DNA from 3 places in the Salipaludibacillus sp. CF4.18 genome. Region 1 is predicted to be linked to each of the others. Evidence: riboswitches for the same ligand, from Rfam matches in the RefSeq annotation. Region 1 holds a riboswitch; each other region holds the start of a gene.
What was found. A riboswitch is a leader RNA that binds a small molecule or an ion and turns the genes downstream of it on or off. The one in region 1 is predicted to bind cobalamin.
Positions count from the first base shown of each region.

Region 2: another riboswitch for cobalamin. It lies ahead of ACHABW_RS10550 (ribonucleoside-diphosphate reductase subunit alpha); the one in region 1 lies ahead of metE (5-methyltetrahydropteroyltriglutamate--homocysteine S-methyltransferase).
Region 3: another riboswitch for cobalamin. It lies ahead of ACHABW_RS22615 (ABC transporter substrate-binding protein); the one in region 1 lies ahead of metE (5-methyltetrahydropteroyltriglutamate--homocysteine S-methyltransferase).

Region 1 is NZ_JBIMEV010000044.1:27,854-36,254, reverse strand. Features, by position in the region: gene ACHABW_RS19775 (ABC-F family ATP-binding cassette domain-containing protein) at 1-647, opposite strand, end outside; gene ACHABW_RS19770 (hypothetical protein) at 761-2,581, shown strand; gene metE (5-methyltetrahydropteroyltriglutamate--homocysteine S-methyltransferase) at 2,903-5,176, opposite strand; cobalamin riboswitch at 5,353-5,568, opposite strand; gene ACHABW_RS19760 (DEAD/DEAH box helicase) at 5,700-7,211, opposite strand; gene ACHABW_RS19755 (SNF2 helicase associated domain-containing protein) at 7,476-8,401, opposite strand, start outside.
Region 2 is NZ_JBIMEV010000013.1:3,615-12,015, reverse strand. Features, by position in the region: gene ACHABW_RS10555 (ribonucleotide-diphosphate reductase subunit beta) at 1-249, opposite strand, end outside; gene ACHABW_RS10550 (ribonucleoside-diphosphate reductase subunit alpha) at 280-2,490, opposite strand; cobalamin riboswitch at 2,724-2,926, opposite strand; gene ACHABW_RS10545 (hypothetical protein) at 3,135-3,659, shown strand; gene ACHABW_RS10540 (gamma-glutamylcyclotransferase) at 3,671-4,537, opposite strand; gene ACHABW_RS10535 (sugar O-acetyltransferase) at 4,569-5,132, opposite strand; gene ACHABW_RS10530 (hypothetical protein) at 5,183-6,118, opposite strand; gene adhE (bifunctional acetaldehyde-CoA/alcohol dehydrogenase) at 6,280-8,401, opposite strand, start outside.
Region 3 is NZ_JBIMEV010000064.1:6,055-14,455, reverse strand. Features, by position in the region: gene ACHABW_RS22640 (GNAT family N-acetyltransferase) at 1-90, shown strand, start outside; gene ACHABW_RS22635 (glycoside hydrolase family 13 protein) at 179-1,855, opposite strand; gene cobO (cob(I)yrinic acid a,c-diamide adenosyltransferase) at 2,147-2,692, shown strand; gene ACHABW_RS22625 (cobyric acid synthase) at 2,714-4,240, shown strand; gene cobT (nicotinate-nucleotide--dimethylbenzimidazole phosphoribosyltransferase) at 4,258-5,319, shown strand; cobalamin riboswitch at 5,406-5,599, shown strand; gene ACHABW_RS22615 (ABC transporter substrate-binding protein) at 5,765-6,826, shown strand; gene ACHABW_RS22610 (FecCD family ABC transporter permease) at 6,792-7,862, shown strand; gene ACHABW_RS22605 (adenosylcobinamide amidohydrolase) at 7,859-8,401, shown strand, end outside.

The DNA.
Region 1 (8,401 bases):
TAGCGATCGTGAGTAATTAGGATAATGGCACCAGGATAGTTAGATAAAAAACCTTCTAGCCACTCTATTGTAATATTGTCAAGATGGTTGGTTGGCTCGTCCAATAACAGTAAGTCCACTGGTTGGATGAGAGCTTTAGCAATCGAAACCCTTTTTCTTTGGCCCCCGGAAAGCTCACTAACCTTTTTTGAATATTCAGGAACTCCCAGTTTCGTCAGTACCGTTTCGGCAATCGTATTAGCTTCCCAAGCACCTTCATCATCCATTTTTCCTTGAGCTTTAATGAGTCTATTTTGAGCCCCTTCATCATTAGGGTTCTTTTCTAAAAGAATTTGAGCCTCTTCATAAGCTCTCAGCGTTTTCATAACAGCTGAATTGCCATAATATACTTGATCCAAAACAGTTAGTTCTTCTTCTAAAATTGGCTCCTGAGGTAAATATTCCAGGAGAAAGTCATTAGAGTGGTCTAGCTTTCCACCTTCTTTACCTTCAATACCCGATAACACTTTTAATAGTGAGGACTTGCCCGTTCCATTCACACCTATTAGCCCGATTCTGTCTTTTTTTTCTATTGAAAAGGAGATGTCATTAAACAATGTTTTCTCCCCGTAAGTTTTACGTAAATCTGTTACCCTGAACATACTCATGAATTGATCATCCTTCTCTACTTACTCTTACCTCTCATTGTATCTGAAAAAAGGAATTCGCGATAGGTCCCCGCACAGTTCCTATGGTAAAATAATAGAAGCAGCGATGCTATGTGAAACTTTTTGCTTTTTTAAACGTAACTATTTATGAAAGGAATTCAATTAATTTAGTTAGAAAACAAGATAATTGGTTCATCATTGAACACAGTACAACGATTGATTATAAGGATGAGGTGAAGGTAATGACTCAAATGATTTTAGTAAGTGCGCTTTTAGCACTTTTATTTTTGCCGCTTGAACTCAGTTGGTGGCGAATGGCATTTTTCCGTAAATGGATTCCTGTCCGTTACATATTAGGTATTATATATGGAGTATCTTTATTTTACTTCGGATTGCTCGACCAAAGCTTAACTGCTATTATTGCCGCTTATTTACCTATCATAGGAATTGGATTAATTGTTGATAACACACTTATTTTTATGTTTAAAAAATCTTTCCGGAAGAAACAGGCAACCACCGGTGCTGCTATTGGATTAATAGTGCTCGTAGGTTTCTCTATATTCTGGCTGATACAACCTTTATTTTTAGCAGATGTAAAATTTGATCTTGCTGATGGAGAAGAAGTTACAGTCGAAGAAATGGATCCTGTAAATGAAGAAAATATTCCTATTGTGCCAAGAAGTTATGCCCAATACCGGTCTAATGTTTTAATGGGCCAATTAGAAAATCCGGCCTTTTATACTCTAGGGGAAACAAGGATTCAACGGGCGGATGAATCCCTCTATTGGATTACTCCGATTGAATATGATGGTATTTTCCGTTGGTATCGAAGTGACTTTGTTCCGGGTTACATTAGAGTGAGTGCAGAAAACCCTCGGGAAGAACCTGAACTTGTTTATACTGAAATGAATTATGTTCCGTCTGCGTATTTCCATGAAAATTTAGAGCGTCATGTTCGCACAGAATACCCAGAGATTGTTATGCATGACACGACATTTGAAATTGATGAAGAAGGCAACCCTTTTTACATTATTAGTTACGGGCATTTCACTGAATTTCGTCGTGTGGCAGAAGTCGACGGCGTCGTCACCATTAACCCTGCAAGTGGAGAAATGGAAAAATACGATGTTGAAAATACTCCTGCATGGATAAATAGAATTTACCCTCCTCACATTGCCGAAGAGAGAAACACATGGTTTGGTATTTACAAACAAGGCTTAATTAACCGCTTTTTTGGCAGAGAAGGGCTTACACAACCTACTGAATGGGGCGCTGATGATGCTGTGACCGGCGTTGTCAATGCGGACCTTCAGCTAAACTGGTTTACGGACCATATGCGTTTACAAAACGAAGGAGAAGAAGCCTCAAATTCCATGGTTGGTTTTACAATGTTTGATACAAGAACCGGAGATCTGAATTACTTTCGGGATGCTAGTGGAATGTTAAACGGTCGAACTGCAATGAACTTAGCTGAGCGTACATTCCGTCGTGATGACTATGTTCCAGGAACACCATCCTTGTACAATATATATGGTCAATATACATGGGTCGTTCCTCTAATGGATCGTAATTCTGTCTTTAGACAAGTGATGCTTGTCAGTGCACGTGATGAGAATGTATATGGTCACGGAGAAACAAAACGGGAGGCTTTTGGTGCCTATCAACTAGAACTCTCCAGAAATATAGACGAGGATATTGTGCCTGGTGAATTAACTGATATGGTTGAAATCACCTCAACAGTTGAACGAGTCTATCAATGGGACCGGGAAGATAATGTTACAATCAGGCTATTGTTAGAAGGGGAAGATCGAATTTTCACCGTTAACGCATCTTCATACCCTCGATCAGTATTCATTGAACCTGGTGATGAGATAACAATATCTTTCATGGATTCAGGGGAAGACATTCAAGTTATCGAAGAACTAGATTTTTAAATAGAATCCTTCGTTCCCAAGAAAATCGTCCGTTTAGAGCGAATTCGATTACTCTGTTCGAAGTAAAACTACAATCGTATTAATATTCAACACAACAACCAATAAAAAAGGATGGTACCGCATGAAACAATTTGCGGTACCATCCTTTTTTTAAGAGATAATTTATAAAATTAGCAGCTACCTTCACACCGCGCGTATCAAGGGAAACCCTCCCTTCTTTTCGAGTAGCACCTACACGCAATTCGAAGGTGCTACTCGTGGCGGTGGAAGCTGACGCTGTATTTAATAAAAGACGGCTATGCCGTTTTTCTTATAAAACTTTTATTTCGCAGAGATGAGTGATCTCGCCTTTTTGGTTGCTTCCACCATATTCTCTAGTGCTGCGATCGTTTGATCCTCTGTACGTGTCTTAAGACCACAATCCGGGTTGACCCAGAACGATTTCGCAGGTAAAACTTCCAATGCTTTTTCAATTACCTGAACCATATCGTTTATTTCTGGGATTCGCGGACTGTGAATATCATAAACACCTAGCCCGATTCCTTTTTCATATACATTCGTTTTAAATATTTGTATTAGTTCACCATGACTGCGGGATGTTTCAATAGAGATAACATCAGCGTCTAATGCATTTATTGAATCGATAATGTCGTGAAATTCACAATAACACATATGAGTATGTATTTGTGATGTTGGAAGAACGTGTGCTGTTGCTATACGGAATGATTCAACAGCCCAAGATAAGTATTCCTGTTGATCCTCCGCTTTTAGAGGAAGTCCTTCTCGCAATGCCGGTTCATCTACTTGAATCATTTCAATCCCTGCATTCTCTAACGCTTCAATTTCCTCTACAAGAGCTTTCGCTATTTGCCTGGTTACTTCCTTGTTTGAGATGTCATCTCTTACAAATGACCAGTTCAGGATCGTTACAGGACCTGTGAGCATTCCCTTTACCGGTTTCTTCGTTAATGTTTGTGCATATGCTGTTTCTTTCACAGTCATTGGTTGATCAAAGTTTACATTCCCGTAAATCACCGGAGGCTTCACACAACGAGACCCGTAGGATTGAACCCAGCCATTCTTAGTAACCGCGAATCCTTCAAGCTTTTCTCCAAAATACTCTACCATGTCATTTCTTTCAAATTCTCCATGTACAAAAACATCGAGACCAACCTTTTCTTGAATGTCTATCCACTTTTCAATCTTTTCGTTAATTAACGACTCGTATTTAAGGTCGTCTAGCTCCCCTTTACGCCACTTTGTTCTTGCTTGACGCATATCTTTCGTTTGGGGAAAGCTTCCAATAGTCGTAGTAGGTAAGAATGGCAGATTCCATTTTTTCTCTTGCAGACCTTTGCGTTTCTCAAAAGAGAGCTCTCTCTCTGTTTTAATACCTGCAAGTGTTTGCGCCTCAATATCTTTTCTGAAAGGAGATTGGTTGAATTCCTCTACTTGTTTTTGATGGTTTTGAAAGTCTTGTGAATATTCCTTGCTACCAGAACGGAAATGATCACCTAATAGTTTTAGCTCAACTAATTTTTCATCAGCAAAAGCAAGCCCGTCTTTGAGTTCTTTTGTTAATTTCACTTCCTGATTTAAGGATACTGGAACATGTAAAAGACTTGAAGAAGTTTGAATGAGTAATCTCTCACTGGATACTAAGCCTTTTAATTCTTCTAATAGTTGCACAGATTTCATTAAATCAGCTTTCCAAATATTTCGACCATCAATTAGGCCAACTCCAAGAATTTTATCGTTTGGAAAACCTAATTCCTTGATATATTGCAGGTTCTTCCCTTTGTCATGCTTGAAATCCAACCCAAGTCCTTTAACTGGAAGAGAGACAATCTCGCTATAATAATCGACGGAATCGAAATAAGTTTGAAGAAAGATATTAGCTTCTGGTACAGCCTTTGTAAGCTTTTTATATAATTCTTTGAATTGATTAATATCTTCTTGCGACAATGATGTCACTAATGATGGCTCATCTAATTGTATAAGTGAGGCACCTTCGTCATGTAATTCCTTGATAATTTGCTCATATAATGGCGTTAATTTATCAAGCAAAGTCGAAAATTCCTTAGGCTCATACCCTTTAGATAGTTTCAAGAATGTAAAGGGTCCTAATATAACAGGCTTCCCATCAATGCCTAATTCTTTCTTTGCTTCTTTATATGCTTTGAGTATTGTATTTTCTTTAACTTGTGGAGTCCATGAGGCTTCAAATTCAGGTACGATATAATGATAGTTTGTATCAAACCACTTCGTCATTTCACTTGCTTGTCCAGCTTCACTTCCCCTTGCCATCGAAAAAAATGTTTCAAGTGTATCATTTTGCTTTGATTTAAACCTGTCTGGGATAACTCCAAACATCATTGCTGTGTCTAGTACATGATCATAGTAACTGAAATCTCCCACCGGAATAAGATCAATTCCACTATCTAATTGTTTTTGCAAATGCGATAGTCTAATTTGCTTCATTTTTTCATTCAAAATCTCTTCAGTAATATCTCCTTGCCAATAGGATTCTAGTGCCCTCTTCCATTCTCTTTCTTGCCCTATTCGTGGATAACCTAGATTACTTGTTTGCAAAATTATTTTCCCCTCTCATTTTTAAAACTATTATCTTCGGTTTGAGTTACGATGACCTAAAGGATCTATTCCCTATCAAAACGAAAAAAAAGGATATTTTCGCCACCTCTAAAAGGGGCAAAAATATCCTTACGTATTTGTATGAGATACTAATGACACCTCCCTATTTCCCGTAGGTCGACAGTGTTGAGAACTAGGCAGGTCTCCTGACTTTTAAATCATCATGAATTTGGCCTTCCCGGAAATCAATTCCAGTGACATCATCAAATTCACTCATTAAATACAGTGGCGGGACCGTTCTGGATTTTCACCAGATTCCCTTTTAATTGTTTAATATTCAGTCTTTTTTTAATAAAACATGAGAAATTAAACAAACCTATTTCATCATTATGAAATTCCTTGAATCTTACTTCTTTTCAGACTATTTGTCAATAGCCGCACTATTGAATTATCAATACCAAGAATGAAAAAAGGCCTGCACCACTTGGATTTATTCCAATGATGCAGGCCTTTCAAAAAGTTTTTATTATCTGCTCTCTTTTTTATAAGCCAATGATTTAACTTTAGCAGCTGGTCTGCTGCTACTGCTTCCGCTATTTCGACCGCGATCACGATCTGTGCGTGGACGACTGTTCGGCTTTCTTGAACCGCCACCTCCGTCACGTCGTTTACCACCGCCGCCGTAGCTTCCGCCACCTCCGCCGCCACGTCGTTTAGAGTGGGCAGGAGCTTCGCTTGTAAGACGAACTGGTGTCTGACTTGGCTCTTTCGTCATCGTTTTCAAAGCTGCTGCGACAAGTGTCTCAGCATCATGCTCAGCCAATAAAGACTTAGCCGCTGCCATTAAATGTTCAAAATTACCTTTACGTAGAGACTCCTGTAAGTGATTCACAGAACGATCTTGACGACCAGCTAAAGCATCTTCATACGTAGGCATAGATTGACGCTTCATTGTTTTTTTAGTAACCTTCTCAATGATTTTAAGATGATCACGTTCTTTTGGCGTCACAAAGCTAAATGCGATACCACTTTTTCCTGCTCGGCCAGTTCGGCCAATTCGGTGAACGTAGCTTTCCGAATCTTGAGGAAGATCAAAGTTAAAGACGTGCGTAACATTATTTACATCTAGTCCACGAGCAGCAACATCTGTAGCTACGAGAATTTCGATTGTTCCACGTTTGAATTTACGAATAACTGCATCACGGCGTTCTTGCTTCATGTCTCCGTGTAAACCTTCAGCAGCGAATCCACGAATACCTAGTGATTCTGTTAATTCATCGACGCGACGTTTTGTTCTACCAAAAACAATCGCTAATTCTGGTGGATCAACGTCTAAAATATGACTTAGAGCATCAAATTTTTGCTTTTCCTGCACTTCAATATATCGTTGTTCAATATTTTCGACAGTCATTTCCTTTGATTTAATAGCAATAGTAACTGGGTTTGTCATAAACGAATTAATAACTGTTTTTAATCGCTTCGGCATTGTTGCAGAGAATAACATCGTCCGACGATCTTCTGGAACTTCTTTAAGGATCGTTTCAATATCTTCAATGAAACCCATGCTTAACATTTCATCTGCTTCATCCAATACTACTGTGTTCATATATTCAGGACGAATTGTTTTACGGCGCATATGATCCATAAAACGACCAGGAGTACCAACAATAATTTGTGGATTTTTTTTCAAACCTCGAATTTGTTTCGAAATTTCTTGCCCACCATAAATTGGCAAAGCTGTAACTCCTTTTTCTTTTCCTAACTTATTTAACTCTTCACAAACCTGCATAGCTAACTCACGTGTTGGAGCTAATACTAGACCTTGAGGATGACGAGCTTTCGGATCAACTGATTCTAACAAAGGAATACCAAATGCTACGGTCTTACCTGTACCAGTTTGAGCCTGTCCAATAACATCTCTACCATCTTTTGCAACAGGTATTACTTGTTCCTGAATTGGTGTTGCTTCCGTAAATCCCATTTTCTCGATCGCTTTTAATATTGGTTCCTCGATATTTAAATCTTTAAAAAGTGCCAAATTTATAATCTCCTTTTGGTTCATCTTTCCCGTAACGGCGCAAGGTAATTCTTAAAATTACTAAGCGCTATATCAATAATATTTAAAGAAAACAGCCCATTCCTTATAGATAAACGGAACAAGCTGCTTATGTTATCCTCGTTTTGAAGGGCTTCATCTTTATCTTATACGAAAAGGATGAATTTCATGTATTTTTTTATTGATTTTAAATCAACCTTTTAACTATATCATATTTTTACCAAACTGACCACTAATTTCTTCATTCTACGTTTTAGGTGCCAATGACTTAAGATCAAGCAGCTCTTCAATATCATCTTTGCCTAACGATGTAATCATTGTTTCGCCAGGTTGGATCACACGATCTAATAGATCACGTTTCTTCGCCTGTAGCTTGTGAATTTTTTCTTCGATTGTTCCTGTTGTAATCATTTTAGTCACTTGCACGACTCGTTTTTGTCCATATCGGTAAACGCGGTCTGCTGCCTGTTCTTCCACGGCAGGATTCCACCACGAATCAAACAAAATGACCGTGTCTCCTCCGGTTAAATTCAACCCTGTTCCACCTGCTTTTAAAGAGACGAGAAATAAGTCTTTTTCGCCATTATTAAATCTCTCGGCAAGTTCTACTCTGTCTTTTCCGGGAGTCGAACCATCTAAATAATGATAATCCCGTCCCGCTTCAAATAGGCGACTCTTAATAATCGAAAGCATTGTTGTGAACTGACTAAACAGCACCACTCGTCTTCCTGAGTTTCGTGCTTCTTCTAAATATTCCATTAATCGCTCTAATTTACCCGAACTTCCTTCATATTCTTTTAAAAACATACCTGGATGGCAGCAAATCTGTCTTAGTCTTGTTAATCCAGCAAGTATTTTCATACGATTTTCCTGTAATTTATTTTCTTGAATAGCTGAGCTTGCTTCTGCCTGTAAAAGCTGAAGTTGCCCTAAATACAATGCCTTCTGGTCTTTTGTTAAGTTTGTGTACTCTACGGACTCAATTTTCTCTGGAAGTTCTGTTAATACATCCTTTTTCATTCTTCTCATTACAAACGGTTTTATACGTTTTGCAATTCTAGCTTCCTCCATATTTTTATACATATGTCTATTTTTGAAAATTCCCGGTTGGACAACAGATAATATGGAGAACAACTCATCCAGCGAATTTTCGATTGGAGTACCACTCAATG
Region 2 (8,401 bases), on a different contig from region 1:
TAGTCCAATGATTTTCTTAAAAGCATCTTCTTCTGGCGGTGTAAGTGATTTAAATTGCTTTACGTCCGTACTCATATTGATCTCAAAAGGAGTCCAAAAGTTACCTAGCATGTTTTTATAAAGTGGATATGCCCATTTAAAGCGTACATCATCCCAGTTTAAAATATTGGAACTTTCTCCCAGGATAATTCCTGTTGACGCATTAGGAGCATTAACATCGTATAGTTTTCTTTGTGTAAGCTTCGTCATTTTCTATTCCTCCATTAGTAAAACAGATGATTAACTAGAACAACTGTCACAATCTTCGAGCTCGCTTGATGTGGAACGTACGTAATATGTTGTTTTCAGTTGATTATCCCAAGCAGCTAAATGAAGACCTAGCAGTTCTTTTGCTTTTATATTATTTTTTACATATAAATTAAATGAAATAGATTGATCAATATGCTTTTGTCTGGCACCATTTTGTTTAATACTCCAATGCTGATCAATCGTGTGAGCTGGCTTATAGTACCAGGTTGTTTCCTTTGATAAATTTGGCGCAGTGACAGGAATCTTGTAATTCTTTTTCTCCTCGGCATATTCTTTTTTGAAAATAGGATCAATCGAAGCCGAGGAACCTGCGATTAAGGAAGTACTGGAGTTTGGTGCCACCGCCATCAGATATCCATTACGAAGACCAGACAACCTTACTTCTTCTTGAAGCTCTCTCCATTTCTCAGACTCGTATCCCCGTTTCTTAAAATAAGAGCCGGTTGCGTAATCAGAGCCGTCAAAAGCTGGATAAGGTCCTTTTTCTTTTGCTAGTTTCATACTTGCTTTCATCGTATAGTAGTGAATTTTTTCATAAAGTTCATCTGCGTAAGAGACAGCTTCCTCTGATTCCCAAGTTATTTTCAATTCAGCAAGTAAATGATGCCAACCAAATGTGCCTAGTCCGATAGCACGGTATTTTTGATTGGTGATTTGAGCTTGAGGCACTTCGATTGTGTTAAGATCAATCACATTGTCAAGCATCCGAACTTCAATATTTATCAGTCTTTCAAGCACGTTTTCCTGCACAGCTTTTGCAAGGGAAATAGAACTTAAATTACACACTACATAATCACCTGGATTTTTCTTGGTAATCATCATGCCATCTTCGGTCACTTCTTCTTCGACTGTTGTGGAACTCATGTTTTGCATAATTTCCGTACATAAATTAGAAGAATATATCATCCCTTTATGCTGATTTGGATTCATTCTGTTTACCGTGTCACGATAAAACATATAAGGAGTCCCTGTTTCAAGCTGAGAAACCATAATTCGCTTCATAATGTCAATAGCAGGAACCGTGTCCTTGGATAACTTTTCATTTGCTGCACATTCTTCATAACGCTGGCGGAATTGTCCTTTACCCTTTTCTTCATCGTGAAAATCCTCTAAAGAGAACCCCATCACTGTTCGAACTTCATGGGGGTCAAATAAATGCCAGTCAGCCCGTTCTTCGACTTTTTCCATAAATAAATCAGGCAATGTCACCCCAGTAAATAAATCGTGGGTACGTTGTCTCTCATCACCATTGTTAAGCTTTGCATCTAAAAATGAAAAGATATCTTTGTGCCAAACATCAAGATAAACAGCAATGGCTCCTTGTCTCTGGCCTAATTGATCGACGCTGACAGCAGTATTATTTAATTGCTTCATCCAAGGTAGTACACCTGAAGACGTCCCTTTAAACCCTTTAATCGAAGAACCTTTAGCGCGGATTTTACCCATGTAAATACCAAGTCCACCACCGTTTTTACTGACAGTAGCTGCATCGGTATTGCTATCAAATATTCCTCGTAAGCTGTCATCCACTGTATCTATGAAGCAACTAGAAAGCTGACCATGCGTTTTCCCTGCATTAGCGAGAGTCGGTGTAGCAACGGTCATGTAAAGATTAGATAATGCCCAATAAGCTTCTTTAACAAGTGCTAATCGTTGTGATTCTGGTTCTTTGATCATTAAACTCATCGAAATGACCATAAATCTTTCTTGCGGCAATTCTAAAAGCCTGCCATCGTGTGTACGAGCTAAATATCGATCAGCTAATGTTTTGAGTCCAATGTATGTAAATAACTCATCCTGCTTATGGTTGATTACTGCTTCAATTTCGATGAGTTCTTTTGCTGAATAGTTGTCGGCTAGTTCTTTTTTGTAAAAACCTTCATCAACCAGCTTGTTGATGAAACCAGAGAAATTCTCATAAGCAGGAAAAGAACGGTTCAATTCCACTTCTTCGTATAACTGCTTAGCATAAAGATCAGCTGCCACGTATGTCCAATTTGATTCCTCTGCATGTAATTGATCTAGAGCACCTAGTACATATGCCGATTTATTTTTACCACTGCCGGCATCAATGTGATCAATACGGGTTTGAAATGCCTCCCATGATAAATCAGGAAATCGAGTTTGTAAATTTTTGATTCCTGTTTTTATATCATTTCTTATAACTGTTGTGTTTACCATTCATCTCATCCTTTCAAAGTAGAAAAGCGGTACCGTCTCGTCTCACTGGGAGAAGTTTAATCCTCTATTTTAGATGCTGGATAGCATAAAAGATTAAAACAAAAAAACCTTCCCAATCGGTGGGAAGGTAACATAAAACGGTAAGAGGGGGATAACGAACGACGTTCAAGATCACACGAAAAAATCATCTGCTTGAATCCTCTACCGTTTCTCATGCTCAACCCCCGAAGATCAGAAACTAAGAAAATAAGGCAGGTCTCCTGACTTTGCTTCATCCTACTTTGAGCCTTCCTGTATAATCACCATCAAAAGATGACAAATTTATACAGTGGTTCCCTCAAATCGTCCACATTTACAGTTGCGGGGACAGCTTCGGATTTACACCGAATTCCCGATTAAGCCTAGTAATCCAGGCACCTAATTTTCTTATTAATATGAAATTAACATACAAGATATAGATTTATAATTTAACGAAATACGATATCTTGATTATCCTACTATTCTATCTTACTTTTTTTGGGGATGCAATCTTTCTTTTTTAATAAATAAAAATATAATTTAACCCTTGAATTTAAGTGTCGTTTTTAGTAGAATACTAAACTTGTGAGTGTAGAATTGAAATTTTTATAAGAAAGGTGAATCTAATGCTTTATTATCCAACTGCTTTTGATTCAAAGCAGGAAAAAACGAAAGAAGATCGTTTCAGTGAATTAGAAGAATTAGAATTTCAAGTATTTCGTATGCAGCAAAATATGAAGGAAATCTCTAAACACCATGATGTACTCGGAATAGATGAAACAAAAGAAAATAAGTGGGTCATTATTTATGTCAGTGATGACGGAAATATTTGTAAAGTTATGGCTCATGATTGTGAAAAACCTTACCAAGGGAAATGGGATTTCTCAATACACGCTCATTACAAAGATGACTTCTGTGTCCATATAGATGATATTCGTGGTAAAGAAAACCTTGGCTTTGGCTCTGTTTGTATGAGATTTCTGAAAGAGTACACAGCGGAACGTAAAAATATACGTGCTATTTCCGGTGCGATTTCAAAGCGCGATTGGGGACATGTAGATCGTTTAGAGTATTTCTATAAAAAACATCGTTTTCACGTGGAATTAGAACCAGAAGAAAAGAAAGGCGAAATCATTTGGCAACCTATGTGACAGCCATCTCTTTAACGATTATTTGAATTTTTAGTAAGAATATCTAAGTTTTTCTCCAGTTTTTTATAATAACCTGCTGATAATCTGTCTTTAGCACCTCGCAAAATTTCTGTTGAATAGTGCTTTGGCGGTGCACAGGAGGTCTCCTTATGTATGACGGTGAATGACAAGACCTCCTTAAGTGTTCCTTGTTCTGTTTGAATGTTAATTAGTATAGGGCGGTAGTTTCCAGAGTGCACGCCTTCCCGATGAAAAAGGTAATCGATGGCCTTTTTTGAAACTGCATAAATGATCCCTTCTACCTTATCAGTAACATCCGACTCAATGATATCCGCCCGTCCCCCATCATTTTGAGAAATTAAATAATCCATCGTATGAGAGTCTAATGTTCCAATACCAACTACGTTTGAAAATTCTTGTTTCATTCCAGCCTTCTCGATTCTTTCCAAATCCATACACGAACCGTACGCAAAATAATTAACTTCTTTTACAGATGCATACCATTGGTAGATACTCCAATCTTGGAACGGAACAAGCGGGTTCGATTCTTGTTCGTGTTGATGTTCAATAACGTATACCCAGGCTTCTACTGCACCTTTATCTGTTTCAATCTTTTTTTTAGTTCGATAATAAAGGTTATCTGACCTTGATTCATCATAACCTTCAAGCATATCTAATTTAGGGAGTAGTTTATCATCCACCTCATGAATTTCACCAAACACATAGGTATCTCCTTTTAAAACCAAGGCTGGATACCCATACCCTGTGTCATATAGTTTTCCTTTTATTCGGGCTTGCGCAGAAAAAATACTTGCATTCTCGATTATTTGATTATTACTCTGTCCTTTTCGTAACGTTCCGTAAACAAATAGTTTCACAAGTATGCCTCCTATACAAATTCTAATTATATTACTCTGAGAGCTCGATGGATCTAATGACTGCAGCGGGATTGCCCCCGACTACTACATTGTCAGGAACATTCTTCGTCACAACGGAACCTGAAGCGACAACAACATTGTTTCCAATTACTATACCTGGATTAATTATTGCACCCCCGCCAATCCAAACATCGTTTCCTATTTTTATTGGTTTACCATATTCTAAACCTGAAGCTCTTTGAACAGGATCGATGGGATGAGTGGCCGTATATAGTTGAACATTAGGAGCCAGCATACAGCGGTCCCCTATATCAATTCTGCAGACGTCTAAAAGTGTACAATTGAAATTCGCAAAAAAATCATCCCCAACATATATATTGAAGCCATAGTCGCATCGTAAAGGCGCTTCGATGAAGGGGGTATTTCCAGCATGACCAAAAAACTCTTGTATCATCAATTCTTTTTGTTTATAGGCTCTAATCGGAAGTTCACTAAAGTTTTTCATCCAATCTCTGGCTCTTTCTCTTAACTCAAGTAATTCGGGGTCATTGGAAAAATACATCTCTCCCTCGATCATTTTCTCCTTTTCAGTCATCTACCATTTCACCCATTCTATTTTAGTTTACATAATTATTTTATCGACAACTAAGCTTGTTCGATAAGTTTTATTCTTTCTAATGATAATTCGTCGATTTTTTCACGTAGTAGTATTTGTTCTTCTTCCAGTTTTTTTAACGTTCTTGTCACTAAGTCAAATGTTTCTTCAATTTGGGTCATTGCTTGGGTAATTTTATTGTGGACCATCCAATCTATGACGATTCCATCGAAAAAATAATCTGCAAAAGTTAATAGTTCACTCATATTTAGATCTATTTTCATATGGTTTTGAATGTCCAACAATTCATCTTGAAATTGTCTTAATCGTTTTTCGGCTTCATGAACCGTGTTTTTAGCAGTATCCAAATGACTGTGCTTCATCGAAGTTGAGATAACGCCTCCACCAAACATATCGAACGTTGACCAACCTTTAGCTTTCTCAAAAGAGGTTTTTGCGTCACCTAGTGCCAGCTGGGCAATCCCTCCTGCTTCGATTGCTTCTTCATATTCTTGCAGCCCGCCCAATACATCAACCTCAGCTTCGGTCAGATCAAAAAGAGCTTGACTCCAAATACTCTGCTCATCATGAATGAGCTTTTCTTTCCGGTCTAACATCTTAGAGTAAATAGAATTTAGGTCTCCCAATTCCTTTATTTTTAATAAATATTCTTGTTGCTCTTCTTTTAATTCAGATAAAACCTTATAGGCTTCTTGGTATTTTAATTTCGCTTCGATTACTTCTTTTTCATGAGCCAATAATTTCTCTTGTTTATTGCCAGCGATCGTTGAAAAGATATTTGCAATGGAGAGATTTCTTAAGCTTTCGATGTCTTCTTTTTCATCTGCAAGTTTTTCTGCAAGAATGGAAGTGATTTCTTTCTTATTATTAATTTGCGTTTGAAGTCTTTCCGCTTGTTCTTTCCACTTCAATTGTCTTCGAAGTTGATCCTTTATTTCCATCAGATCTTCATTTAAACTTTTCATTTCGGTATCTCTCCTCTCTTCTTCTAATTGTACGGGATAACCACATAGTTGCAAATATAAAAGGATATATCTCTGCATCAATGTAAAAGCTTGTCGTAATAAGATTAACATACAGAAAAAAATCACCTCGACTCAGAGGTGATCCAACAATGTCTAACGTGTTAAAGACCTTTATATGCTAGTCTGTATATCTCGGCTAGTTCGGTTACAAGGGGGAGTTTTGGATTTGCTGTTGTGCACTGATCTTCAAATGCTCTGTCAGCAAGTAAATCTACTTTTGCTTCAAAATCTTTTTTATTTACACCACACGCTTCAATACTCATTGGAATAGCTAGTTCTTTCGCTAATGCTGTTACGGCTTGGGCAAGACTGTCCACCCCTTGTTCCGTAGTATTAGCTGGTAATCCTAGCATTCTAGCAATTTCTGCGTATCTTTCATCTGCTATAAAATGGTTGTACTTTGGAAACGCAGTAAATTTATTTGGTTTTGCAGCGTTGTAACGAATCACATGGGGCATTAATATCGTGTTTGAACGCCCATGAGGGATGTGGAATTCTGCACCTAATTTATGTGCTAAACTATGGTTAATCCCTAGGAATGCATTAGCAAATGCCATCCCGGCTATCGTAGAAGCATTATGCACTTTTTCTCGGGCAAGTTCATCATTTCCATTTCGATAGGCTCTTGGCAGGTAGTCAAATACAAGTTGAATTGCTTTCATTGCTAATCCATCTGTATAGTCGTTTGCCATGACAGAAACATAGGCTTCTATCGCATGTGTTAAGACATCCATTCCTGTATCAGCTGTTACAGACGGTGGTACAGACTGTACGTATACAGGGTCGATAATGGCTACGTCAGGAGTTAATTCATAGTCTGCTAAAGGATATTTGACGTTATTTTTTTTATCAGTAATTACTGCAAATGAGGTGACTTCAGAGCCAGTTCCAGAAGTCGTTGGAATCGCAACAAACTTTGTTTTGTTTCCTAACTTCGGATATTTATATACTCGTTTACGAATATCAAGAAACTTTTGTTTTAAGCCTTGGAAATCAAGGTCTGGATACTCATAGAAAACCCACATTCCTTTTGCAGCATCCATGGCTGATCCTCCACCCAGGGTTATAATAACATCAGGCTCAAATGCCTTCATCGCTTCCGCACCGGCCATTACAGTTTCAATAGATGGGTCTGGTTCTACATCTGAAAAAATCTCATATTGTACTTTTTCCTCGCGCTTATTTAAATAATAAAGAACTTTATCTACATACCCCATTTTAATCATCATGGCATCTGTAACGATCATCGCACGAGAAATATCCGGCATTTTTTCTAAATACTGTGTAGAATTTTTTTCAAAGAAGATTTTTGGTGGAACTTTGAACCATTGCATATTGTTTTTCCTGTTTCCTACTTTTTTATAGTTCACAAGATTAACTGTACCAACGTTCTGAGACACAGAGTTAGAACCATATGAGCCGCAACCTAATGTTAAAGATGGAAGGTAACCATTATATATATCGCCTATTGCCCCTTGTGAAGATGGAGAATTGGCAATAATTCTTCCGGCTTTCATACGTAAGGCAAAATCACGAACGACATTGTCATTGGCTGAGTGGATCACAGCCGTGTGACCCAGGCCACCAAACTCTAACATTTCTTCGGCACGATCAAACCCTTCTTTTATATCTTTTACTTTAAAGCAAGCTAGGATCGGGCTTAGCTTTTCTCTTGATAACGGTGATTCTGGTCCAACTGTTTTCAACTCAGCAATTAATATCTTCGTATCAGGATGAACACTTAATCCTGCCATTTTTGCGATTTCTGCTGCTGGCATCCCTACAATTTTTGGATTCACCGCACATGTATTTTCATTGATAGCTAGTTCTTCAATTAGTTTCCGTTCATTGTTCGTTAAGAAATAACAATTATTTTTAATTAACTCATTTTTAGTCTGTTCGTAGATGACTTGATCAATAATAACTGCTTGTTCGGAAGCACATATCATACCGTTATCAAATGTTTTAGACAGAATTAAATCATTCACTGCTTGCTTAATATTTGCTGTTCTTTCGATATAGCAAGGTACATTCCCTGGCCCGACTCCTAAAGCCGGCTTCCCAGTACTATAAGCCGATTTAACCATTCCAGCTCCACCTGTCGCTAAAACAACGGCAACACCTGGATGATTCATTAGTTGTTGCGTTGCTTCAATAGATGGTTTCTCAATCCATTGAATGCATCCTTCAGGCGCTCCAGCTTTAAGTGCTGCTTCATAAAGT
Region 3 (8,401 bases), on a different contig from region 1:
GGATTCCGCCCAATCTCAGAGGTTTATCCAGAAGATGATATTCCACATATCGATATGCTATGGCAAGAAGAGGTGAAAAGAGAAGCTTAGAAAGGAAAAGCGCACTAGCCTAATAGGCTGGTGCGCTTAAGCGTTTTTGAAGCTAAACTTTCTAGTCAGTGCTAGCTTAGCTCTAGGATTAGGCTTTTCTTTTCAAATAAACTCTTGCCTCAAAGGGTTTCAAAGAAAGACTTTTCGTATCTTGGTGATCTGTAATTGGAAGGTTGTGTAACACAATTTCTTCACTGTTTATCGCGTTTTCTTTTGAATCAACTGACCATGTTGCTTCTTTATCTGTTAAATTAGAAATGATAATTGCAGTTTGACCATCAAGTTGACGTTTGTAAGAGAAAATATGCTCATCCTTTGCTAACAGTAAGTCATAAGAACCGTAAGTAAAGATAGAATTACGTTTCTTAAGTTGAATCATATCCTTGTGAAACTGAAGGATGGAGTTTTTATCTTGTGACTGTTTTTCAACATTTATTTCCGTAAAGTTCGGATTAACTTTGATCCAAGGACTTCCCTCAGAAAAACCAGCGTTCTTTTCACTAGACCACTGCATTGGAGTTCTGCTGTTATCACGTGATGTATTAGCAAGCGTATGGATGATATCTGTTTTTTCCACACCTGCTTCCATCTGTTCCTGATATAAATTTTTTGCAGCAACATCGCGGTAATCCTCAATGGATTGGAAATAACTGTTAGTCATTCCGATTTCTTGACCTTGATATATAAAAGGAGTACCTTTCATAAAGAAATACATTGTCGCAATTGAAGTTGCACTTTCACGCCAATATTCTTTGTCATTCCCCCATGTTGAGACAACACGTGCTTTGTCATGATTTTCAACGAAAAGAGCGTTCCAGCCGTCGTGTTCCAGGCCTTTTTGCCAGCGAGTCAGAACTTTCTTTAAACCAGGAATATCCAAACCAACATCTGGATTTGAGTCCCAAAGGTCAAGGTGCTCAAATTGAAAAACCATGTCCATTTTTCCAGTTTTACCAACCCATAAATGCGCCTCATCTACACTCACACCATTTGCTTCTCCAACGATTAATTTGTCGTCGTATTTTGCATAGGTTTGATCCTTGTATTCTTGCAAAAATGTATGGATTCCTTTTTGATTCATATGCATGTCAAAGGAAGATACATATTTTTTATGGAGAGGGTTAGGCATATCCGGAAAACCAGGTCTTTTTTTAATATGACTAATTGCATCTATCCTGAATCCGTCAACTCCTTTATCGAGCCACCAATTAACCATGTCATAAAGGGCGGAACGTACTTCAGAATTTTCCCAATTCAAATCAGGTTGTCTTCGAGAAAACACGTGAAGAAAATATTGATCCGTTTTTGAATCATACTCCCATGCAGACCCACCAAATATGCTTTCCCAGTTATTCGGCTCTTTTTCTTTTTTTCCGTCGCGCCAAATGTACCAGTCACGTTTAGGATTGGTTTTAGATGTTCGGGATTCTATGAACCAAGGGTGTTCATCGCTTGTATGATTCAAAACGAGGTCAATAATTAACCTAATTCCTCGCACATGACATTGTTCAAGAAGCTCATCAAAATCAGCCATAGTGCCAAAATCCTCTAAGATATCCTGATAATCAGAAATGTCATATCCATTGTCATCCAAAGGTGATTTGTACATAGGACAGATCCAAATAAAATTAATACCAAGGTCCTGTAAATAATCCAATCGTTGAATAATACCTTGAAGATCGCCAATCCCATCTCCATTACTATCTTGAAAACTACGGGGATACACTTGGTATCCAACAGCTTCTTTCCACCAAAATCTCTCCATTTTCTCCACCTCGTATATTCTATAATATAGATTTATTTTTTAAATTTTATAAAAGTGAAATTCTTTTGATATAATTTGTGCAAACGGTTTTCCACACTATTATCATACCGAAGCTTAGGCAGAAATACAATCTTGTTTCACTAAACTTCATAATAAAGTGTTGATGATATTACCTAATCCAACTACAATTACTTTAAGTTTTGGAAGTGCAAACAATAAGTTGGTTGCAAGAGTTAGTTATAAGATAGAATGAACTTATACATTTAGTATACAATTTTAGGAGGCAAAAAAATGAATGAACAGAAAAAACACGGTTTGACCCTCGTTTTTACAGGGCACGGAAAAGGTAAAACAACATCGGCATTAGGACTGGCTCTTCGAAGTATCGGGAGAGGAATGAGTGTTGGAATTTTTCAATTTATCAAATCGCCTGAGCGATCTTACGGAGAGCAAATTGCATTAAAAAAACTTGGTGTAGAAATGACACAGCTCGGCATTGGGTTCACATGGACTAAAACACCGGAAGAACATCGGGAAGCGTTAAGAATCGGATGGCCTAAAGCGAAAGCTGCGGTAATGAGTGGAGAATATGATGTCGTTATCTTGGATGAATTAAATAACGCGTTAGCACTGGAAAAGTTTCCAATTGACGATGTGTTACCTCTCACGGAAGTGATTGATATGATCAAGAACAGACCTAATCATGTTCACCTAGTGATTACTGGAAGAGATGCAAAAAAGGAGATCAAGGATATTGCAGACCTCGTTTCAGTGATGGAACCAGAAAAGCACTACTATGATGAAGGTATTCCAGCAGTGAAAGGGATTGAATTCTAAAAAGTGAAAGGGGGACTCAAGTTGGGTAAAAGCCAACCTCTCATGGTTCAAGGAACGCATTCGGATGCTGGAAAAAGTATTGTCGTTACTGCCTTATGTCGGATTTTTGCCGATAAAGGCTTTAAAACGGCTCCGTTTAAATCACAAAACATGGCATTAAATTCGTATATTACACTGGACGGAAAGGAAATTGGCCGTGCTCAAGGGGTTCAGGCTGAAGCGGCAAGGATTTTGGCTTCGACAAATATGAATCCGATTTTGATTAAACCTACCGGCGAAAGTCGATCCCAAATAGTTGTTCATGGAAAGCCATACCAAAACATGGAAGCCGATTCTTATCGAACGGACTTTTATGAACAAGGATTAATGCTTATTCGGGAATCTTACCAAGCGTTAACCCAAGAGTATGACAGGATAATTATAGAAGGAGCAGGAAGCCCGGCAGAGGTTAATTTAAATGATCGAGAGCTTGTCAATATGCGTGTGGCAAGGATGACAAATGCCCCAGTTGTCTTAGTTGGCGATATCGACAAGGGAGGGGTATTCGCTAGTCTGGTTGGTACATTACAGCTTCTTGATCCTGAAGACAGAAAACGCGTTATTGGAGTAATTATCAACAAATTCAGAGGTGATCTTTCATTATTGGAACCAGGATTAAAATGGTTTGAAGAATACACAAGCCTTCCAGTCTTAGGAGTGATTCCTCACGTAAAAGATTTGAATATTGAAGCGGAAGATTCTGTCGTTTTGGATACATATACAGCTTTAAAAGATACGACAAAGGATATCGATATCGCGGTTATACAATATCCGAGAATCTCTAATTTCACAGATATTGATCCACTGTTTCAAGAGGAAGACTGTCATGTTCGGTTTGTGAAAAAGAAAGAGGAAATTGGACAGCCGGATTTGATCATTATGCCTGGAAGTAAAAATACAATAGAAGATCTGGAATTTCTTCGAGCACTAGGTATGGCCGATAAGATTATCACCCTTGTGGAAACAGGCAAAAGCTCAATTATCGGCATATGTGGAGGGTATCAAATGCTGGGGGAGAAAATAGAAGATTCATTTGGGATTGAATCAGCCACGAAAGAAACGAATGGGTTAGGGTTGATCAAAGGGTTACATACTCAACTCTTAGAAGAAAAGGTGACGATTCTGTCAGAAGGAAATGCACGATACTCCAATCGTGAACTTCCTGTAAAAGGATTTGAAATACATATGGGTGATTCCACATATGAGGACAAATATTCATTACCGTTTATACAATTAGCAGACGGTCGTCATGATGGTTTTATTCAAGCAGATCAACGCTGTATAGGTACGTATTTCCATCATATCTTTCACAATGATTTATTACGGATAGAAATTCTAAACGATCTAAGAACCAGATTAGGTTTACCACCTATCCATGATAGAAAGCCGTTCGAGGCTATTAAAGAAAAAGCGTTCTCAGATTTGGCAATGGTTGTTGAAAAAAGTCTGGATATGGCCTTGATTGAAAAGAAGATGAAAGAGTTTTCGGATTCGGAAAGGGACAACTAGGATGGAGGGGCTAGATGATGGAACAAACAATTAAAAAAATTAAGGCCGTCGATAAATCGATAACAAAGGAAGTTGAAGCATATTTGGATACGTTGACAAAGCCGCCCGGTAGTTTAGGGAAATTAGAAGAGTTGGTCGTTCAATTAGCGGAAATAACAGGAGAAAATTTTCCACAAGTGACTCCACCGGCTATTATCGTTTTTGCTGGAGATCATGGAGTGGTTAACGAAGGGGTATCAGCATTTCCTCAAGCGGTAACTGCACAAATGGTTCATAATTTCCTGGACGGAGGATCAGCGATAAATGTTTTGGCGAATCAGTTAGGAGCCTTTTTGGAAGTTGTTGATGTCGGTGTCGCTGAAACCATTACCAGGGATGGTCTTGTCAAAGAGAAAATCGGTTTTGGTACGAAAAATTTTGCTGAAGAGGATGCTTTGACAAAAGTAGAAGTAGAAAAGGCAATACGTGTAGGAATTAACATGTCTGAAAAAGTGATCGGTCAAGGTGCTAAAAGCTTGATTCTTGGAGAAATGGGCATCGGAAACACAACAAGCAGTAGTGCAATCTTAGCTGCCGTTAGTGGGGCAGAAGTATTAAAGGTTGTTGGGACTGGCACAGGGATTTCTTCAGAAACGTTAATTAAAAAGCAGCGTGTTATTGAACAAGCACTTGCAGATCGTCGTCCGGCAAAGGATGACCCTTTGGATATTTTAGCAAAAGTAGGTGGTCTGGAAATTGCAGCAATGGTTGGTGCGATGCTAGGTGGTGCTTCTCGACAAACACCAATTCTCGTTGATGGATTTATCTCAACAGTAGCTGCGATTTTAGCGACTAAATTATGCAGTAACGTAAGAGAATATTTAATTTTTGGACATCACTCACAAGAGGCTGGCCATACATTTGCATTAGCATTACTAGATGCGAAACCATTATTGAACTTGAATTTCAGATTAGGGGAAGGGACAGGGGCTGCAATGGCTTTTCCTATCTTAGAAGCCTCTACCAGAATCTTGCGTGAAATGGCTACGTTTTCTTCTGCAGGTGTCTCTGACGCGGAGAAAGGAAACGCTGAAAATTAAATTTACTTTTTGTAAAAACTAACTTATAATGACTGATAGAGCAAAGAAGCAAATTACATATAGAACAAATAGGTTCCCTTTATATTAACGAAAGTTCGCGTAGCGGCTTTTGCTAAACGTAAAGGGTGAAAAGGGAAGTTGGTGAAAATCCAACACGGTCCCGCCACTGTAAACGTCTAGAATCTGTTTAGCAATTCCACTGTGCTGTCGGCATGGGAAGGAGAAACGGATTTTCCAAAAAGACGTGAGTCAGGAGACCTGCCTATTCGTTTTTAAGCTCCTTCGAGGAAAGGAAGTTTAAAATGCATGGCATTTTCTGTTATTATTAATAGAATTTTTATTGTCAAACCCCGTCTACACACATGCATTTTATTCTTAGTGCCTTTCCTTATGGATTTGCGCTTTTTTTGTTTTATTTACAGATAGTTAAGAGGAGGAAACAAAAATGACAGGTATGATTAAAAAATGGGGACAAGGAAGTTTAATTTTCATGGGTGCAGTGAGTATGCTCGTTGCATGTGGTAATAACGGTAATACAAATACTGAGGTAGAAGAGACTACGAATGAAGCCGCAGTAGACACGGAAGAAAACGAAAATACGGCAGCTAATAACTCGAATGAAACAACGGAAAACAATGGCGCGAATGAAACGGCAGATGCTGAAGAATTTCCGGTAACAGTAACAGATGATGCTGGTAACGAGGTAACGATCGAATCTGAACCAGAATCCATCGTATCACTTCAGCCAAGTAATACGGAAATCTCTTTTGCACTTGGTTTAGGCGATAAGTTTGTAGGAGTTTCCGAATATGATAATTATCCTCCCGAAGTGGAAGATATTGAAGTTGTAGGGGCGCAGGATATGGATGCCGAGCTCATTTTATCGTTGGCACCTGATTTAGCTCTTGTAACGGATTATCATTTTGAGAATCACCCAGAAATTCTTGAGCAGTATGAAGAGGCAGGGATTGATGTTCTTGTAATTGGGGGAGCTACATCTTTCGAGGGTGCTTATGATTCCATGCGTCTTATCGGCGATGCGACTGGTACATTGGAAGAAGCAGAAGCGATTATTGAAGATATGGAAGAAAGACTCACTGCTTTAACAGAAGCGACTAGTGACATCCCAGAAGATGAAAGAAAAAAGGTTTGGATAGAAGTTGCACCATCACCTGATATCTTTACAACCGGGACAGGTACGTTCATGCATGAAATGCTTGAAGCTATTCATGCAGTAAACGCTGCCGAGGACCAAGAGGGATGGGTTAGCTTAACGGAAGAAGAAATCGTTACGTTAAACCCTGATGTGATCGTAACTACGTACGGATACTATGTGGAAGATCCGATTGCAGAAGTAACATCACGAGAAGGTTGGGATAATGTTCCCGCTGTAGCAAACGATGAAATTTATGACGTGGACAGCGATGCAGTAACTAGACCGGGGCCTCGTTTAATTGAAGGAGTGGAGACACTTGCAGAAGTTATCTACCCGGAAGTTTTTGAATAATAGAGTAGTATGGTTATACATTTTCAGTGGGGGGCTTGTACTTAGTACAATCCTCCTTGGTTTGTTTTACAGTAGTGTTACGATCCCAATCCCGACAATCTTACATATCATTGCAGATCAAACGCTAGGTTTAGGGTGGATGCAGGAAGTTCCAGGTAATGAAGAAGCGATTATTTGGAATATCAGGTTTCCAAGGGTACTATTAGCATTTTTTGTAGGTGCCTCGCTTGCGTTAGCAGGGGCAGCTTTTCAAGGATTGTTAAGAAATCCATTGGCGGATCCTTATACGATTGGGGTTTCATCAGGTGCAGCTTTAGGTGCTGTGTTTGTGATCTTTTTCCAATTCACTATTATTGGTTTGGGGAATTTCACATTACCAATCGTGTCTATTGTCTGTGGATTTTTGACACTCATGCTCGTTTTTGGCTTGGTGAGACTAAGCAGTCGAAGCATGGCCATCGAAACGATTATTTTAGCAGGAATTATTATTGGGGCATTTTTAGGCTCTATTATTTCTTTAATTATTGCTTTGGGCGATAGGGATTCGATGATGCAAATCATTTATTGGCTTTATGGTAGTGTAGGAATGAGAGGTTGGAGTTATGTTCAACTTATTGTTCCGTTTATGCTAGCAGGATCGTTTATGCTGATTATCCATTATCGGGAGTTGAATGCATTGGCGTTAGGCGAAGATGCTGCGGAGCATATCGGCGTGAATGTAAAAAAGGGTAAGATCTTTATTTTAGTCGGAGCATCTTTATTAACGGGGGCTTCTGTCGCTGTTTCTGGTTCCATTGGATTTGTTGGATTAGTGATCCCACATTTGGTGAGGCTTGTTACTGGACCAAATCATCGACATGTTCTCCCTTTATCTATGCTTGTGGGAGGATCCTTTCTTATTCTGGCTGACATCCTTGCCAGAACAATTATAGCACCAAAAGAGCTTCCTATCGGTGTGATTACAGCACTAATAGGTGCGCCATTATTTGCATTCTTGCTTATCAGAGACCGAGTTGGAAGGGGGAAAACGAGATGATTGAAGTGAAAAATCTTTCTGGAGGATATTCAGCCGATGATCCAATTGTTAAAGGACTTAATTTTGATATACAACAAGGAGAGTTTTTTGGGCTCCTCGGACCAAATGGAAGTGGAAAAACAACACTTTTTAAGTTGATCACGGGAACGTTGCCTTTGACGAGCGGTGAGATATTACTGGACAATACATCTTTGTTTTCCCTTTCTAAACTGGAAAAGGCACGCAAAATAGCAGTTCTTACACAGGAATCGCATGTATCCTTTGATTTTACCGTAGAGGAAATTGTTAGTTTAGGACGCTATGCTTTTCAAAAGGGTATTCTTAAAAGCTTGTCTAAGTATGATAAGAACATCATCAGTGATGTGATGGAATTAGCGAATGTTACACAGTACCGGTTTAAACAATTCCGGTTACTAAGCGGTGGGGAAAAACAACGGGTATTACTTGCGAAAGCATTAGCACAAGAACCTCTATTACTATTATTGGATGAACCGACCAATCATTTGGATATTAAACACTCCTTATATATGCTGGATTTA